DNA from 3 places in the Shewanella indica genome. Region 3 is predicted to be linked to each of the others. Evidence: riboswitches for the same ligand, from Rfam matches in the RefSeq annotation. Region 3 holds a riboswitch; each other region holds the start of a gene.
What was found. Region 3 has a riboswitch for lysine ahead of SIL79_RS04750 (Na+/H+ antiporter NhaC family protein). Riboswitches for the same ligand answer to the same signal wherever they lie in the genome.

Region 1 (4,232 bases), 350 kb from region 3:
ATATGAAAGTAGTCGGCAGCTGACAGCTCATACTCGGGACAATAAAGGTGTTTACAGGACTTGGGGCCGGTGTGCAGATCCAGCACTATGTCAGCGCCATGTGCCAGTTTCTGCAGATTGAGCGCCAATCTCTGGCCGGTCGTCACTCCCCAGGGATTGGCCAATGCCTGTTCACAGTTGGCAATGAGAAGCTGACGAAAAGCATCAAACAGTGCTTGCTCCGGCAGCTCACTATACTGCGGATACCAGTCATCCAGATGGACGACCTGCTCAAGATAGGCTCGGTTCCAGTTGATACCTGTGATGGGATCGAAGCGGCCTAAGGTAAACTCACCGCTTTTCTGGTTGATCCCCAAGGGGTTGGCCAAAGGCACCAGAGTGACATCTCCCAGAGGCGGATGCGCCTTGAAGTACTGCAACAATTGCAAAATCACCGCATTGCCCTGTACCTCGGCGCCATGCACATTGGCCTGAATATAGACGCTGGGCGCCGAGTGACCGGTGCCTTTGAAGCGATATATGGGGATGGTGATAGGCTGACCTGCGGCCAGCTCCCCAACCTGCAGGTGTTCAAGCTGCATCCTGAGCACCTTCAAATAAGTTACGATGCAAAGCGGCCACCACATCACCGGCTTCGGCTTCAGACACCAAGACACAGAGATTGTGTGGACTGGCGCCCTGACAGATCATTCGGACGTTATGGGGTTCGAGCACTTCAAATACCCGGCGACAGATCCCGGCGGTAGTGGCTATCTTGTTGCCAATGATCGCCACCAGAGCCAGCTTGTCTTCCACCCGCACCCGGCAGTTTTGCGATAACTCTTGCAGCAGAGCTTCGGTCAGAAGCCCCTTACCGGCTGAATCTGAGCCTGTTTTGTCCAGGGTCAGCGACACATTCACCTCTGAGGTGGTAATGAGATCGACACTGATCTTGTGCCGCGCCAACACAGCAAAGGTCTCAGCCAAAAAGCCCTGGGCATGCAACATCTGCAAACTATGCAAGTTAAGCAGGGTCTGATCTCGTCTCACGGCAACGGCCCTGAATACCGGCTCATCTTCCACTTGATGGCGGATCCAGGTGCCGCCTTTTTCCGGCGCCCGACTGGAACCGACAAACACTTGGATCTGTTGGCGCACCGCCGGCAAGATGGTGGCAGGGTGTAACACCTTGGCGCCAAAAGTAGCCATCTCCGCCGCCTCATTAAAACTGATTTCTGCGATAGGCCTGGCGTTGGGAGCCAGTCTGGGATCTGTGGTGTAAATCCCTTCTACATCGGTCCAGATCTCAACCGCATCGGCTTGCAAAGCTTCTGCCAACAGAGCCGCGGAATAATCACTGCCGCCACGCCCAAGGGTAGTGGTTCGCCCCTCGGCATCGGCACCGATAAACCCCTGGGTCACCAACAGTTGCTGCTCAAGCAAGGGTTGTAATTTCTCTGTCGCCAGTCGCTTCAGTTCGGCGATTTGTGGTTCGGCCTTGCCGAAATGGCTATCGGTACGCATCACCTGACGCACATCAAAGGCGCTGGCCTTGGCACCGCGTTCTCTCAATACCGCGGCAAACAGCGCTGAAGAGCATTGCTCACCAAGGGACAGGATCTCATCAACCATAGCATTACTCGGCCCCTGCAACAGCTTGGCACTGAGCGTTGCCATACGGCTGAGCAAGGCATCCAGCGCCGCGGCAACAGCAGCAGGTCTACCAAGTTTGTCCAGAATCGCATATTGAATGCTGGCAATATCTTTCAATAATTTGAGACGGCGCTCATCCCCCATGTCTGCCTGAGACAACTCCACCAACAGATTGGTTACGCCACTGGATGCACTCACCACAACCAGACGAGTAGCCGAATTTCCAAGCACTATATCGGCACAGCGATTCATCGCCTGATAATCGGCAACTGAGGTACCGCCAAACTTGGCAACAACAAGAGACATCAGCGCATTCCCCCACAGGCAGGTGACAGGGAAAGGTCGACAACGAGAATAGACTTCATGAGTTAAGCTCCGAACAGATAACGTTCGAAGAGCCTGGTGCTGAGATAACGCACCCCAAAGTAGGGACAAAGCGATCGTCACCAGAAGCTCTCCACCAAAAACCAGGTGACAGCCGCCAGGATTCAGCCTGACCAACCGACCGGAGAGCGTTACCAATACGCATCCCGACCTCGGCGTTAATCTCCCTCATGAGCCGTCATAGGAAATTGGTTTCCTCTGACTCACTACCTAGTTAACGCTCCTCTTCTGTTCCTTTCTTGCGAAAGGGATGAAAAAATTAGCAATAAAGCCCTTATGAAGTCAATGCTAATTTGCATCCGATGAAATATCCTCAACTTATTTATCACTAAGTTCAGGTAATTCATTGACCAAACGAGCTCGGCTTGCAAATAATCCAAGCTCTATTTCATGCTTGCCTTTATGGCAGGGCACTAATGTCAGTAAGCCTTTATCCACATAATAAAGTGCATTCTGACGGTACTTGAATGCCAGTTCGATTGCCGCAGCCTTATCCAAAAACAGGGCCCAACTTTTTTCCATATGACTGAGATCCTCAGCCGCACCTATAATGGCCCGATAGGGTATGCCGAGCTTATCAATATCACCTTGTAATTGCCGATCGAGAAGACGGTTCTGGCAGGAAGTCAATTTTTGCCCCAGAGGGTTATGGGCGGTGACAATGGCAAAAGGAACAGCGGAAGAAAACGACTGAGTCAAAAAAAAGCATGCGCTCTGGTAGTACTGCCAGAGACTTTCAAATGCAGCATCCATTGTAGTATCTGTCTCTAATGAACCGGAGTTATTCTAGCAAAGGCTTACGAAATCCCCTAGCCCCGTGAGCAAGCTCACAGTAAGACAAAACACAAAACGCTTAAGTTTCAATATCTAACATAAAAACTTGTGACTTAGATCATAGTTAAACATTAATTTGTTAACATTTCATTTGTTAACAAATGCCTAATCCTAGTACAATGGATTGTATCGACAGAGACCTAGAGTTAAGCGTGTGACCAGGCTAGCGCCATTACGCGACAGCATAAGTCTCTAATGATAACGACTCTGTACCAAATGTAATCTGGTTTTAAGATCGCATTTTCTGGATTTTCCATGTCTTTCAGGAACTAAATCCCGCCACTGGGAATCCTAGAGAGTACAGTTCGCGCCTCTCCAGGTGGAGAGCATACTTTTTGCTAATCATGAAGTGTGTTGCCGTTTCATTTCAGTTTTGAACAGCACTTACGTGAACCCTGTGAATGTTGGCGTTTTAGAGAGTATAGCGGAGCGTCACCCGCGCTCATGGTTAGATAAACTGATTTAATTAGGTAAATAACATGCAAAACCCGCACATTCTGATCGTTGAAGATGAAGCCGTTACCCGTAACACGCTGAGAAGTATTTTCGAGGCAGAAGGTTATGTGGTAACCGAAGCCAATGATGGCGCAGAGATGCACAAAGCCTTGCAGGAAAACAAGGTGAACCTGGTGGTTATGGATATCAATCTGCCAGGTAAGAATGGTTTGCTGTTGGCGCGGGAGTTGCGCGAAATCAACAATATCGGCCTCATCTTCCTTACCGGTCGTGATAACGAAGTAGACAAGATCTTGGGCCTGGAAATCGGTGCCGATGATTACATCACCAAACCGTTCAACCCTCGTGAGTTGACTATTCGTGCCCGCAACCTGCTGACTCGTGTCAACAGCTCAGGAGCTGAAATTGAAGAAAAGGCCGCCGTGGAACATTATCGTTTCAATGGTTGGAGCCTGGAGATCAACAGCCGTTCACTGGTCAGCCCTCAGGGTGAGTCTTACAAGCTGCCGCGTAGCGAATTCCGCGCCATGCTGCACTTTGTGGAAAACCCAGGCAAGATCCTCAGCCGCGCCGAGTTGCTGATGAAGATGACCGGCCGTGAGCTTAAGCCACATGACCGTACTGTTGATGTGACTATCCGCCGTATCCGTAAGCACTTCGAAAGTGTGCCTGATACACCGGAAATCATCGCCACCATCCACGGCGAAGGCTACCGTTTCTGCGGTAATCTGGAAGACTGATAAACACGCGTTATCGGCCCTGAACAAAGCCAGCTTATCGAGCTGGCTTTTGTTTATCTGCTATCACCACTCCCCCTTCTACTGATATTTGCTGTGATTTCCTCACGGTAATGCTCTGCCAATCCCAGCGCCTTTATCTTAGATAGCTCCTTTATCTTAGGTAGCTCCTTTGCCACATATGCCAGT
Region 2 (4,232 bases), 1.7 Mb from region 3:
GGTCAAGGCTGACAATACAGGCGTTGAAACAGCCAACCTGAAAATGGCGTTGAATCCATTTTGTGAAATTGCGGTAGAAGAAGCCGTACGTCTAAAAGAAGCCGGCAGTGCTTCTGAGGTCGTTGTTGTCAGCATAGGTCCCAAGGCGGCACAGGAGCAACTGCGTACCGCATTGGCTCTGGGCGCCGACCGTGCCATTCACATTGAAACCGATGAAGAGCTGGTGCCCCTTTCTATTGCCAAGTTACTCAAGGCAGTGCAGGACAAAGAGCAGGCGCAGCTAATTCTGATCGGCAAGCAGTCCATCGATGGTGATAACAATCAGACCGGACAGATGCTGGCAGCGCTCGCCGGTATGCCTCAGGCAACCTTTGCATCTGAAGTGAAGCTGGAAGGTGAAACTTTGCTGGTTACCCGTGAAGTGGATGGTGGTTTACAGACTCTGTCCATGCCTCTACCGGCTGTAGTTACAGCGGATCTGCGTCTGAATGAGCCTCGCTATGCTTCTTTGCCCAATATCATGAAGGCCAAGCGCAAGCCGCTGGAAACCATGAGCATTGAGGATCTGGAAGTGACTCTCAAGCAGCACGTACAGGTGTTGGAGGTAGCAACGCCGGCCAGCCGTCAGGCGGGTGTGATGGTGGCTTCCGTTGAGGAGCTGGTGGACAAGTTGAAAAACGAAGCGAAGGTGATCTAAATGGCCGTATTAGTAATAGCAGAACACGATAATGCCAGCCTGAAACAGGACACAGCCAAAGTCGTCGCCGCGGCCAAAGCCATAGGTGGAGATATTCACCTCTTGGTTGCCGGTCAGGATTGCAAGGCCGCAGCCGATGCCGCCGCCAAGCTTGAAGGTGTCAGTAAAGTACTGTTGGCCGATAATCCTGCCTATGGTGCTCATCTTGCCGACAATATTGGTGAGCTCATCTTGTCTTTGAGTGGCGACTACAGCCATATTCTGGCTGCAGCCTCAAGCCAGGGTAAGGATATACTGCCAAGAGTGGCGGCTTTGCTGGATGTGGCTCAACTTTCTGAGATCACCAAGGTGATCGATGCCGATACTTTTGTCCGTCCCGTCTATGCCGGTAACGCCATGGCGACCGTTAAGAGTCTGGATAACAAGAAAGTGGCCACAGTGCGCGCCAGCGCCTTCGACGCCGTTGCCGAGACAGGTTCAGCTGAAATCAATCAGCTCGACAGCGTCTTTGACGCCAAGAGCAGCTTTGTCTCTCAGAGTTTGACCGAGTCGGCTCGTCCGGAGCTTGGCAGTGCCAGAGTGATTGTTTCCGGTGGTCGCGGTATGGGCAGTGGCGAAAACTTTGCCATGCTGGAAACCTTGGCCGATAAGCTTGGCGCCGCCGTAGGTGCATCACGGGCCGCCGTAGATGCCGGATTTGTTCCCAATGATTTGCAGGTCGGTCAGACAGGTAAAATTGTGGCGCCAGAGCTGTATATTGCTGTGGGTATCTCCGGAGCGATTCAGCATCTGGCCGGGATGAAGGATTCAAAAGTCATAGTGGCTATCAACAAAGATCCTGAAGCGCCTATTTTCCAGGTTGCCGATTATGGTCTGGAAGCTGATCTGTTTGATGTGGTGCCCAAGTTGAACGAGTTGATTTAATCTGTGATCTAGGTCACGATAGGCGGCTTTGGGGTAGCATCCTCAAAGCCGCCTATGTTTTTATGTGCCTCACGCCTGAAATCAGGCGTCCTGAGAAGTAGAGGCGCACTAAATATCAGTAGCGGTAAGCAGGGTGATTCCGTTTATGTATCGCGAAAGGATTTGGTGCCGAAGGGGTTGCGACTCATCAAAGTCCACCGCTGGGGCTGTTACCAAATAGGGGCAGCACTGCCATAGTATATTCTGTCGGGATGACAGATTGACGTTACTATGGAGCGCTACTGAAAGGACAGGTGCTACTCGGTATGTTTTTGCCTTTTCCCACCAGTTCAGTTGCCCTCCATTCGTATTTAACGAAGAACAAGACTCAATGACAGTACTAAGTTATGCCGACTCGGCACTCTCTTTGTTGCCGCCGGTTGTGGCAATTTTATTGGCGATCTTCACCCGGCGGGTGTTGTTATCTCTAGGGCTGGGAATACTGATCGGAGCCTTGTTGCTCAATCAATGGTCGGTGTTGGATACCGGGGTTTATCTGGGGCAAAGGGTGCTTTCCCTGGTTTGGGACGATGGCGCTTTTAATGCCTGGAACCTGTATATTCTGGGTTTCCTGGTGCTGCTGGGAATGATCACTGCACTGATTACTGTTAGTGGCTCTGCCAGAGCCTTTGCCAACTGGGCCAGACAGCATATCCGCAATCGTCGTGATGCTAAGCTGCTAACCATGTTTCTCGGTTGTGTGGTGTTTATCGATGACTACTTCAACAGCCTGGTGGTGGGCAGTATCGCTAGACCGCTGACCGACAGATATTATATCTCCCGCTCCAAACTGGCGTATCTTTTGGATTCAACCGCAGCGCCTGTGTGCGTTATCTCGCCGGTTTCCAGCTGGGGTGCCTATATTATTGCCCTTATCGGCGGTATTCTCACGGCTCATGGTTTTACCGAGACCGGACATCTGAGCGCTTTCGTGCAGATGATCCCGATGAACTTCTATGCCCTGTTTGCCCTGGCGCTCTTGCTATGCGTGGCCTATATGGAGCTGGATATCGGCGCCATGCGCAAACACGAGCTTAATGCCCGTAAAGGCAATCTCTATGATGAGTCCAAGGGACTGCCTCCCGGTGCCAATGCCGATCTGCCCGAGGCGGAAACCGGTCAGGTGCACGGCCTGTTCCTGCCCATAGGTGTCTTGGTGGTGGCGACTTTCTACTTTATGGTTTCCAGCGGCGCCGATGCCCTGGCGGCAGAAAGCCTGCCTTTCAGCATCATAGGTGCCTTTGAGAAAACCGATGTGGGCTCGTCACTGTTTTTTGGCGCTTCCATCGGACTGGTGGTAACGCTGCTGCTGGCCTTTATCCAGAAGATTGAAGCCAAGATGATCCTCAAGGCGCTCACCTCGGGTGCCCGTTCTATGTTGCCGGCCATCTATATTCTGATGTTTGCCTGGACCATAGCCGGGATCATAGGCTCATTGGAAACCGGCAAGTTTATGGCCAGTCTCGCCAGTGGCAATATTCCCTTTGCCTTGCTGCCGGCCGTGTTATTTATTTTGGCTGGGCTTACCGCCTTTTCTACCGGCACCAGCTGGGGCACTTTCGGGATCATGTTGCCGATTGCTGCCGATATGGCTATGGGCAGCCACAGCAGTATGATGTTGCCTATGTTGGCGGCCGTGCTGGCCGGTGCTGTATTTGGCGACCACTGCTCGCCGATATCGGACACCACGATTCTGTCATCTACAGGTGCCGGCTGTCATCATATCGATCACGTGTTGACTCAGCTGCCTTATGCGGTGTTGGTGGCGCTTATTTCCCTCGGTGGTTATATAGTGCTCGGTTTTACCGAGTCGGTATGGTTGGGGCTTGCCTGTAGCTGTGTATTGTTCCTGCTGGGATTGGTGTGGCTCAAATGGCAACAACCCAAGAATACTAATGCCTGAGCTGCCACCCAATAGCTTGCGTTAACAGCACCCGCCCTGATGGCGGGTGTTTTGTTGTAATGCCATTTCGTTTACTTGATTCAGCTTGGGAGTTGGCTTTGGTAAAGAGTCGTGTGCCGGCATCAAGTTCGGCCGTATTTGAATACCTGATCAAGATTAATGCTGGTTTAAAGTCCAACAAGGAATGGAATAACTAACCTGCGATGGGAAAAGGCTTCTGATATACTTGCCGCCTTCGCCAGTTGCCGGAGGCTTTCCGGTAAGATTCACTGTTTGGAAATACCAATGAACAACCTGTTTCTGTTTTGTCGTGCCGGCTATGAAAAAGAGTGCGCGGCCGAGATCCAAAATCGGGCGGCACTGCTCAATGTCGGTGGTTTCGTCAAGGCCAACAACAACGATGCCTATGTGATCTTTCAATGTTTTGCCGAAGGGGAAGCCGATACCCTGGCACAGGAACTGGCGCTGGACTCATTGATCTTTGCCCGGCAGATGTTTGTTTGCGGCGATCTGCTCAGCGACCTGCCTCCGGAAGACAGGGTAGGGCCAATTACCGCCGCGCTTGAAGATGTCAGCAAGGGCGGTGAGCTCAGGGTCGAAACTCCGGATACCAACGAAGCCAAAGAGCTGCTGACCTTCTGCCGTAAGTTTACCGTGCCGCTGCGTCAG
Region 3 (4,232 bases):
TGGCAGAACTATCTCTATCTGGATCACTGAGACTCCTTATCTTCGCGCAAGCCTTTGGCAAGAGTAAAAAGCCCCGGAAAAACTCCCGGGGCGTTTTGGTATCCCATCTCAGCCTCAGCCGATGGCGGCCTCGGGAGCCGCCTGGAAACGCCTGGCGTGGTAGAGGCAGAAGAGTGCAAACCAAGCGGCACTCACCAGGAAACCGGCCAGGGTGGAATGCAGCAGCCCCATGGCCAGATAACCGAGCGCTGCCCCGAAGGCGACTGTCAGGGCATAAGGCAACTGGGTCAGTACGTGGTCTATATGGTGACAGCCGGCACCGGTGGCCGACAGAATACTGGTACTGGAGATGGGCGAACTGTGATCGCCAAACACAGCGCCGGCCAGCACAGCCGACAACATGGGCAGCAGGAGTTGGATATCGCTGGCGGCAGCCATATCACCGGCGAGCGGCAACATGATACCGAAAGTGCCCCAACTGGTGCCTGTGGCAAAGGCCATGGCGCAGGAAAGCACAAACACCACCACAGGCAGCAGCCCTGCGGGCAGGTTGCCGTTAGCCAGGCTAGCGAGATATTTGCCGGTTTCCATGTCACGCACCACGGCGCCTATGGTCCAGGCAAACAGCAGTATATTGATAGCCGGCAACATGGCCATGACGCCTCTGGGGGCGGCGCGCAGCCAAGTGGATATCCCAAGGCCGAGACGCAGGGCCAACAAGCCGGACACCGCCAGGCTGCAAAGGGCGCCATAAACCAAAGATGAGCCCACATTGGTATGTTCAAAGGCGCCCAGCACACTGAAGGCCTGACCATTGGCGGCCAATACCTGAGCCCCGGAGTCCAGCATGAAATAGATACTCGCCGCCGTCAGTGTCACTATCGGCAACACCATATCCAGCATGCCGCCGCGGCTGTCGGCCGGGGCTTCCATATCCAGCCCTATGGGCCTGCCCTTGGATTCATCCCAGAGCTTACCTTCGAGCGCCCGCTGCTCATGCTGTCGCATCGGCCCAATATCCAGTTGGAAAGCGATCACCACCACCACCATGATCAGGGTAAATACCGCATAGAGGTTCATGGGGATCATCTGCACAAAAGCGGCGATCGGGCTCTGCTCTGTCACCCCATGGGCCACGAGTATGCCGCCCACCAGGGCGATGATATAGGCTCCCCAGGAAGAAATGGGCATCAATACGCATACGGGCGCCGCAGTCGAGTCCAGCAGATAGGCCAACTTGGCGCGGGAGATCTGGAATCTATCGGTCACAGGGCGGCAAATGGGCCCCACCGACAGGCTGTGGAAAAAGTCGTCAATAAAAAAGGCAAACACCATCAAGCCGGTGAGCGACTTGGCGCCCTTGCGGCTCTGGCAGCGCCTGGCGGCCCATTCGGCGAAGGCCCGGGTCGCACCCGAGGCGGTCATCAAGCTGATAAGCCCACCCAGCAGCAGCATAAACAGCAACATATTCAGGTTATCGCTGTTGGGAGCACCATCGACCCAGAAGATTTTCAGCACACTGTCAAACAGGTAGCGCAGCGATTGCAGCGGTGAAAACTGCTGCAACATCAGGCTGCCGGCGACTATGCCTACCCCAAGGGAGAGCAGTACTCTACGGGTGATGATCGCCAGCGCAACCGCCAGCAGAGGAGGAACTATGGACCAGGGAGAGTCCGCAAAATGCATGATATTCATGATCTCTTTACACCAAGAAAGGTGGAGATCTACCGATAGGATCGAAGAAACTCAGACCAAGGAGGGCAGAAACTTCTCAGCTCCTTCAGGTAGCGCTCCATAGTGGATGACTATGGCAGTCCTGCACCTGTTAGATACAGAACCAGCAGCTAGGTTTGATGGCCTGGCTACTTCGGCGCCGACTCCTTTCCCCGGGCCTCAAAGGCATCACCCTCTTCCCGGTTACTTTTAGGCAGCGCGCCTCTACTCAAAGGTATTCGACTGGCATTCTAACTATCACAGCCCCAATAGCAAGCCGGATTGCGCCTCTGGCGGTAAATATCCCGCTAGGCGGGCATTAAGCCCAGGGGAAGTGACTCATGTCACGGCCTAGCAATACCGGCACCGCTTGTTCACGAGCCACGGTTAAAAACTGCTTCGCTCCATCAGCGAGCCAACGGCTCTCCCCCCGATGCTTACCTCAGTCACGCAGCTTGTAGCTGACCTCGACCCTGTCGGAGAAGGTTACCTGGCCATACTCATAGCTCTGGTTGATAGCACCTTCGGCCATCATGGCGGCCTTGTACATCACAGGACGCACCGGGCCTTGGTCGAAATAACGAATCGACCAGACGCCATCGAGTTTCTCGCCGAATCCGGCCGCCAGTTCACTGGCCTTTTGCTTGGCATCTTCAATGGCCGCCTGCCGCGCCTGCTTGCGCATCTCGGCTTCTTTACTGGACTTAAGGTTGATCTGGTTCACCTTGTTGATCCCGCCTATTAACGCCGAGTCCAGTATGGGATTGAGCTGATCCAACTGTTTCACCAACACTGTCACACTGCGACTGGCGCGATACCCCTTGAGCTCGGGCGCCTTGTCCTTGAGGTAAACATACTCAGGTTGCAGATTCAGATTGGCGGCGGCAATCGACTCCTTGGCGACCCCGGCCTTGAGCAGGCGCTCGATAAAAGCGGCCACAGCCTTGTCGGATGCGGCCTTGGCCGCCTTGGCATCAGATTCGCTTAATGACACTTCAACATGGATTTCGGCCATATCGGGCTCAACCTGTATCTGGCTGACGCCTGTGGTTTCCAGCAGAGGTCTATCCTGAGCCAGTACTGAGTGGCTCATCAGAGTAGCGGGTAACAATGCGCCTATCAGCGCCAGATTCAGCAGAGATTTTTTCATCTTGGTTCTCCAAAAAGTTCGCTTTCGTTGACCATAGAAACGCAGCCGGCTGACAAAAGGGTTAAAAAAATCAAAAAATTTTTCAACGACGTTTTGAAGCGGCAACCGAGATGGCAACATAGAACATAAATTAGCCAGCCCAACTGTACCTTTTCTATGGCTGAGGTATAATCGCCGCCAATTTTACCGGCACCCAAGCGTGCTCCATCAGCTTTAGCATTGCGGAAAACAGCTCTTGAAGAAATCAGTCGACATTTTTGATCCCAAGCAGACCACGACTCTGGACACTCCGGCCAAGACTCTGGCACAGGAAAACAGCCCTGCCGAGGCCCAAACCAGCGGCAATCGCATCGGCTTTGTCAGCCTGGGCTGCCCCAAAAACCTGGTGGATTCCGAGCGGATCCTCACCCAACTGCGCATCGACGGCTATGAGGTTACCAACAGCTATGACAATGCCGACCTGGTAATAGTCAACACCTGTGGCTTTATCGATGCCGCGGTGGAAGAGTCGCTGGATGCCGTGCGTGAAGCGCTGGAAGAAAACGGCAAGGTGATAGTCACCGGCTGCCTGGGCGCCAAGGAAAACCAGATCCGCGAAGTGCATCCGGATGTACTGGAGATCACCGGCCCCCACAGCTATGAAGCCGTGCTGAACCATGTGCACAAATATGTGCCCAAGCCGGAGCACAACCCCTTCACCTCGCTGATCCCGCAAGCCGGCGTTAAGCTGACCCCCAAGCATTATGCCTACCTGAAGATTTCCGAAGGCTGCGACAACCGCTGTACCTTCTGCATCATTCCGGCGTTGAGGGGCGATCTGGACAGCCGCAGTGTCGGCAGCGTGCTGGATGAAGCCAAACGCCTGGTGGAAAGTGGCGTTCAGGAAATTCTGGTCGTCAGCCAGGACACCTCGGCCTACGGCAAAGACAAGGGCGGCCGCACCGATTTCTGGAACGGCATGCCGGTGAAGCAGGATATCACTACCCTGGCCCGCCACCTGGGCAAGATGGGTGTGTGGGTGCGCCTGCACTATGTCTACCCTTACCCTTGGGTCGATGAGCTGATCCCGCTGATGGCCGAAGGACTGATCCTGCCCTATCTGGATCTGCCACTGCAGCACGCCAGCCCTCGCGTGCTCAAGATGATGAAGCGCCCCGGCCGGGTCGACCGCCAGTTGGACGCCATCAAGAAATGGCGTGAGATCTGCCCGGATCTGGTGATCCGCTCAACCTTTATCGTCGGCTTCCCCGGTGAAACCGAAGAAGACTTCGAAATCCTGCTGGACTTCCTGCGTGAAGCAAGGCTGGACCGAGTGGGCTGCTTCAAGTACTCGGAAGTCGATGGCGCCGTGGCCAATACCTTGGCCGAG

Region 1: linked by a shared signal. The riboswitch ahead of lysC (lysine-sensitive aspartokinase 3) and the one ahead of SIL79_RS04750 (Na+/H+ antiporter NhaC family protein) in region 3 are both predicted to bind lysine.
Region 2: linked by a shared signal. The riboswitch ahead of SIL79_RS12490 (Na+/H+ antiporter NhaC family protein) and the one ahead of SIL79_RS04750 (Na+/H+ antiporter NhaC family protein) in region 3 are both predicted to bind lysine.

What each region holds. Positions count from the first base shown of each region.
Region 1 is NZ_JAWXXR010000001.1:676,469-680,700, forward strand. It holds gene SIL79_RS03120 (succinylglutamate desuccinylase/aspartoacylase family protein) at 1-581, opposite strand, end outside; gene lysC (lysine-sensitive aspartokinase 3) at 571-1,938, opposite strand; lysine riboswitch at 2,075-2,252, opposite strand; gene SIL79_RS03130 (DUF3293 domain-containing protein) at 2,335-2,769, opposite strand; gene arcA (two-component system response regulator ArcA) at 3,330-4,046, shown strand.
Region 2 is NZ_JAWXXR010000001.1:2,774,334-2,778,565, forward strand. It holds gene SIL79_RS12480 (electron transfer flavoprotein subunit beta/FixA family protein) at 1-697, shown strand, start outside; gene SIL79_RS12485 (electron transfer flavoprotein subunit alpha/FixB family protein) at 698-1,621, shown strand; lysine riboswitch at 1,712-1,910, shown strand; gene SIL79_RS12490 (Na+/H+ antiporter NhaC family protein) at 1,992-3,563, shown strand; gene rlmM (23S rRNA (cytidine(2498)-2'-O)-methyltransferase RlmM) at 3,849-4,232, shown strand, end outside.
Region 3 is NZ_JAWXXR010000001.1:1,031,406-1,035,637, forward strand. It holds gene SIL79_RS04745 (HlyD family secretion protein) at 1-30, shown strand, start outside; gene SIL79_RS04750 (Na+/H+ antiporter NhaC family protein) at 115-1,695, opposite strand; lysine riboswitch at 1,778-1,949, opposite strand; gene SIL79_RS04755 (oxidative stress defense protein) at 2,156-2,863, opposite strand; gene rimO (30S ribosomal protein S12 methylthiotransferase RimO) at 3,099-4,232, shown strand, end outside.